DNA from 2 places in the Serratia sp. 25CWL12 genome. Region 2 is predicted to be linked to the other one. Evidence: predicted binding sites of a transcription regulator. Region 2 holds the regulator's gene; the other holds the start of a gene.

Region 1 (3,187 bases), 890 kb from region 2:
TTGCTCAGTGACAAAGTGTACCGAGGTGCCGTGTTCACTATCACCGTTATCAATAGCCTGGCGGTGAGTATGTAACCCGGGGTATTTGGGCAGCAGGGAAGGGTGGATGTTTAACATACGCCCAGCATAATGTTGCACCAAGGGGTTACTGAGGATGCGCATATAACCCGCCAACACGATGAGATCCGGTTGATATTGGTCGATGGTTTGTTGCAGTGCACTATCAAAGGCTTCGCGGTCAACAAAGTTTTTGGCCTCGAGCACATCAGTGGCAATACCCGCTTCTTTGGCCCGTTGCAGGCCATAGGCTTGGGGAACATTGCTGATCACCGCCACAATATTGGCGGTGATCCGGCCCTGTTGGCAGGCATCGATCAGTGCCTGGAGGTTACTTCCTTGGCCTGAAATCAACACCACAATCTTTTTCATTACTGAATAACCACTTGTTGTTGGTCAGAAGAGGCCATCAGTTTACCGATTTTCCAGGCTTTTTCACCTGCGGCGGTGAGTAAAGCGAGCGCTTTTTCTGCTGATTCTGCTGGCAATGCAATCACCATACCTACACCACAGTTAAAGGTACGGTACATTTCATGGCGGCTGACATTACCGGCTTGCTGTAGCCAACTGAAGATAGCGGGCCATTGCCAACTCGATTCATCAATCACTGCTTGCACACCAGCGGGTAACACCCGTGGAATATTTTCCCAGAAGCCGCCACCGGTTAAGTGAGCGATGGCATGCACATCGACCTGTTCAATCAACGCCAGGACCGATTTTACGTAAATCCGGGTTGGGGCGAGTAGGTGGTCAGCCAGGGGTTGGCCAGCCAGTAACGTGGTGGAGGGGTCGGTCTGACTGACTTCCAGAATTTTGCGTACCAGCGAGTAACCATTGGAGTGCGGGCCTGAAGCGCCCAGAGCGATCAAGACATCCCCTGACTGTACCTTACTGCCGTCGATGATTGCTGATTTCTCGACCACACCCACGCAAAAACCGGCGACATCGTAATCCTCACCGTGGTACATACCTGGCATTTCGGCGGTTTCGCCGCCAACCAGCGCGCAACCCGATTGTTTACAGCCTTCGGCAATGCCACTGATCACACTGGCAGCGGTGTCGACATCCAGTTTGCCGGTGGCATAGTAATCAAGGAAGAAGAGGGGTTCTGCCCCCTGAACCACCAGATCGTTAACACACATCGCTACTAGGTCGATACCAATGGTGTCATGGCGTTTAAGATCCATAGCCAGGCGCAGTTTGGTGCCAACACCATCGGTGCCGGAAACCAGTATCGGCTCACGATATTTTTGTGGTAATGCGCATAGGGCACCAAACCCCCCTAAGCCACCCATGACCTCTGGGCGACGGGTCTGTTTTACTACACCTTTGATGCGGTCCACCAATGCATTACCTGCATCAATATCGACACCTGCGTCTTTATAGCTGAGAGAGGTTTTATCGGTCACTGCGCGATCCCCACGACGGTTTGCGGTTTGAAATGGTGCTGCCGGTGTTGATTCCGGAACAAGGCGCGCCAATTCTAACAGCGTAAGCAAACGTTTGCGAGAGGCTTTGTGACACGCACTGGGATTTTCGTCTATAAGTTATCATTTGAACTGATAGCTCACCGGTGATCATTTGCCTTACCCAGAGCCTATGGTGATTATTACGCTTTTATTGATCTTGATCGGGCTCTGGGTAGTGGCGTGCTCAGGAAAAGGCGGTATAATCCGGCGATTTTTTTGGCCGCACCGCCTTAAACCGCCTTAATAGGAGAAGAACAATGAAGATCGTTGAGGTGAAACACCCGCTAGTTAAACACAAGCTCGGACTGATGCGTGAACATGATATCAGCACCAAACGTTTTCGTGAGTTGGCTTCTGAAGTGGGTAGTTTACTGACCTATGAGGCGACGGCCGATCTGGCGACAGAAACCGTCACCATCGAAGGTTGGTGCGGGTCAGTAGAAGTGGAACGAATCAAAGGGAAAAAAATTACCGTCGTGCCCATTTTGCGTGCCGGTCTTGGCATGATGGAAGGGGTATTAGAACATGTGCCAAGCGCGCGTATTAGCGTGGTAGGGGTTTATCGTGACGAAGAAACCCTGGAGCCAGTGCCTTATTTTCAAAAGCTGGTTTCTAATATCGCCGAGCGTATGGCCTTGGTGGTCGACCCAATGCTGGCTACCGGCGGCTCGATGATTGCCACCATCGACCTGCTGAAAAAAGCCGGTTGTAGCAGCATCAAGGTATTGGTGCTGGTGGCGGCCCCTGAAGGGTTGGCGGCGTTGGAAAAAGCCCACCCGGATGTTGAAGTGTATACCGCTTCTATTGACCAGTGCTTGAACGAGAAGGGGTATATCGTGCCCGGCTTGGGGGATGCAGGCGACAAGATATTCGGTACCAAATAAATGATCAGCCGACCAGAGAGTCGGCTTTTTAATGCTCTTTGTCTTTCAGGCGTCAGCGTTGTTGTTGTTAACACGTCGGCGAGCAATGAGCAGAGCAGAGATAAAATCGCTACTAGAATAGACACTATTGATTTAACACGAGGAAAGCCACCCATGACCCGTCGCGCCATTGGCGTTAATGAACGTCCACCACTATTACAGACCATCCCACTGAGTTTCCAACATTTGTTTGCGATGTTTGGTGCCACGGTGGTGGTGCCGATCATGTTCAATATTAACCCAGCTACCGTACTGCTGTTTAATGGCCTCGGCACGCTGTTGTATCTGTTTATCTGTAAGGGAAAAATTCCCGCTTATCTGGGCTCCAGCTTTGCTTTTATCTCCCCGGTCATGCTGTTATTACCCTTGGGATATGAAGTGGCCCTGGGTGGTTTTATCATGTGTGGCCTACTCTTTTGCCTAGTGGCCTTGATTGTGAAAAAGGCCGGTACCGGCTGGCTGGATGTGATGTTCCCGCCAGCAGCAATGGGGGCGATTGTTGCGGTCATCGGTTTGGAATTGGCCGGTGTAGCAGCCAATATGGCCGGGTTATTGCCAACGGAAGGTAGCCCCGCCAATAGCACCACTATCATTATCTCGGTGGTAACCTTGGGTGTGACGGTGTTAGGTTCAGTGCTGTTCCGTGGGTTTCTGGCGATTATCCCCATCTTGATTGGGGTGTTGGTAGGGTACGCACTGTCGTTCTTTATGGGGGTGGTCGATTTAACCCCCATTAGT
Region 2 (3,187 bases):
GAATTACATCGTGTTCCTTCGGCGGTGAGCTATACCGTGCGGCAACTGGAACAATGGTTGGCGGTCCCTCTCTTTGTGCGCCATCACCGTAATGTGGAATTAACACCTGCGGGCTCACTGTTTATTAAAGAGGCGCGAGTTGTTATCAAAAAAATGCTTGATGCGCGTCGACAGTGCCAGCAGGTTGCTAATGGTTGGCGTGGTCAGTTAAGAATTGCGGTTGATTTGATTGTAAAGCCACAGCGTAGCCGCCAGCTATTACTGGATTTTTATCACCATTTTCCTGATATGGAATTGGTGCTGCAGCCAGAGGTGTTTAATGGAGTATGGGATGCCTTGGTTGATGGCCGTGTGGATATGGCTATCGGTGCGACACGCGCTGTGCCCGTAGGGGGGGGTTATGCATTCCGTGATATGGGCTTTATCAATTGGCTTTGTGTGGTCAGCGCCAGTCATCCTTTGGCGGCGATGAAAGGCCCCCTCAGTGATGAGCAATTACGCGCTTACCCTTCGCTGGTGTTAGAGGATACATCACGTAATTTACCCAAACGGGTAACTTGGTCGCTGGATAACCAACGGCGCTTAATGGTGCCTGATTGGGTTTCTGCGGTAGATTGCCTTTGTAGTGGCTTGTGTGTGGGGATGGCGCCAGCCCACCGGGTATTACCGTTGGTACAAAGCGGAGAGTTGGTGGAGTTACAACTGCGTGAACCCTTTCCCCCGAGTGCTTGTTGCCTTACCTGGCAGCAAAAAGCGCAGTCACCCGCCATGTCTTGGTTACTCAACTATCTGGGTGACAGTGAAACGCTTAATCAGGAATGGCTGAGCGAGAAGTCGCCGGAAAGTCTGCTGCTTCCCGGCGTGAGCGATTAACGACGGTAATCGATAAAAGGACCATCGGCGACAGAACGGCGTTCGATCAGGGTTGGGTGAATTTCGATTACTTTGGATTGTTCACGTTTGCTGGTAATACGGTCCAGCAAGATGGTGAAGGCCATTTCACCCAAGCGTTCTTTAGGTTGATGGATAGTGGTCAGTGCCGGGGTAAAGTAGCGAGCATTACGCACATTGTCATACCCGATCACCGAAATATCTTGTGGTACGCGCAACCCCAGTTCATCAGCAGCACAGATGGCACCCATCGCCATAATATCACCGCCACAGAAAACGGCGGTTGGGTGTTGCTTTTGCGACAGGATCTCATGCATGGCTTGGTAACCAGAGTCCGGCTCGAAATCACCTTGAACGATCCACTCTTCACGGATGTCGATATGTGCTTCCTGCAGCGCTTTGAGGAATCCCTGATGACGTCCACCGCCGGTATTACGCGAAAGTTGGCCAGGAATCGCGCCGATATCCCGGTGCCCACGTTCGATAAGATAACGGCCAGCCAGGTAACCGCCCGCAAAAGCATTATCAATAATGGTATCAGTAAAATCCTTGCGTGCGCTGCCCCAATCCATAACCACCATAGGGATATTGCGGTAATCTTCCAGCATTTCCAGTAAAGGCTCTGGATATTCGGAGCACATTACTAGCAGGCCATCAACGCGTTTTTGCGCCAGCATCGACAGATAGGCTCGTTGCTTATCCAAATCGTTGTGAGAGTTGCATAAGATCAAGGTATAGCCTTGGCTATAGCAACTGTTTTCTACTGCCTCGATCACTTCGGCAAAGTAGGGCGACTCGCTGGAGGTCGCCAGCAAACCCACCGATTTGGTATGATTAACCTTCAGACTGCGGGCCACTGCACTGGGCGAATAATGTAGCTCCTTAATCGCAGCCCAAACGGCTACCTTAGTCTCTTCGGCGACGAAACGCGTTTTATTAATAACGTGTGAAACGGTCGTTGTGGAAACGCCCGCGCGCTTGGCTACATCTTTAATCGTTGCCATGTAAAAAATGACTCCTAAACCTACATGTCCATTATGCAGGTATGATGTTAATCGTTTGCCTACCTGTCTAGATAACCGTACCTGATGTCGCTTCACGTTAAGCATCTGGCTTGTGGGCACGATGCGGAACGCTGACACGCCGTGAACCCGTCCGTGGGGGCTCGTATCGCGCATCCATGCGCTCAACGCTCAGCTAACCTGCATCATACCCACCTGGAGGCATAGCTATTTAGATAAGCGAAAACTGAGTTTTTAGTACTGAATTCGTCAGTCGCTTAAACAGGAGGGCATTACACCGGTATGCGGTTATGAATGGGCGATTTTGTCGTATATTGCAGCAAAGTGGAAGAGCTAATCATGTATTTAACATCAAGTTTATTCGAGCCATAACGGATACGCCGTCATTTAGATTGTAATGGGGGCATAGACTACTGGGATAACAAGAGATAAGTCACGAACTGTGGGAAAAATGATTTGCTGTATTGGCTGCGTCGCTTATGCTTGAGTAACCACATACCTGAGTTTATTCCGGTTGCAATGAGTAGTCGCAATGAGCAGTAACAATAAATAGTCATAACGGGGCAAATCAGTAAGCACCCCCCGGTTACTGAGGCAGCTACGTCACGACAGGGCAACCAGGAACCATACCACTTACAGTACGACGAAGATCATAGAGAGGGAGACGTTTATGGATACCAATTTGAAGATGTCATTGTTTACTACCTGTTGTGCATTGGTAATGATTGTGGCGTTCGGCCTTATTGCCGCATTGAATTAGTTTATACCCAAGTTCAATCAAGATGCCGCTAGGCGGCAAGCAAGTGAATCCCTAGGAGCATAGGCCACTATGTGACTAGGGTGAGTGCGCGTAGCCAACACCGCAGCAGTTTGATTGGCGACGGGTATATTCAGGTTGCTGGGCGGTCAGCAACCGCAATGTTAATGACGAGTACAATAAATTAAGGCGCGGAAAAATTCCGCGCCTTAATTTATTGGTAACAGCTTTATGAGTAACAGCTCGATAGGTCACTGTTCTCTGAGCAATTGCCGGCGATTAAGCCAGGTTTTCTGCTACAAATGCCCAGTTGACCAATGCCCAGAAGTTTTCCAGGTATTTAGGGCGTGCATTACGATAGTCGATATAATAAGCATGTTCCCAAACGTCAACCGTCAATAACGGCTTGTCAGCGCCAGTCAGTGGGGTTGCTGCATTGGAAGTACTGACGATTGCCAGTGAACCATCAGCTTTTTTCACCAGCCAGGTCCAGCCGGAGCCGAAGTTCTTTATTGCG

What was found. Region 2 encodes PurR, which represses purine synthesis genes. Its sites were predicted from a motif close to CANGCAAACGTTTGCNTG; they were not measured.
Region 1: the regulator PurR is predicted to act here: its motif matches at 1,550-1,567, upstream of purM (phosphoribosylformylglycinamidine cyclo-ligase).

What each region holds. Positions count from the first base shown of each region.
Region 1 covers NZ_CM147698.1:1,148,194-1,151,380, forward strand. The annotation lists gene purN (phosphoribosylglycinamide formyltransferase) at 1-429, opposite strand, end outside; gene purM (phosphoribosylformylglycinamidine cyclo-ligase) at 429-1,466, opposite strand; gene upp (uracil phosphoribosyltransferase) at 1,784-2,410, shown strand; gene uraA (uracil permease) at 2,564-3,187, shown strand, end outside.
Region 2 covers NZ_CM147698.1:2,034,088-2,037,274, reverse strand. The annotation lists gene punR (DNA-binding transcriptional activator PunR) at 1-873, shown strand, start outside; gene purR (HTH-type transcriptional repressor PurR) at 870-1,895, opposite strand; gene cydH (cytochrome bd-I oxidase subunit CydH) at 2,584-2,673, shown strand; gene sodB (superoxide dismutase [Fe]) at 2,950-3,187, opposite strand, start outside.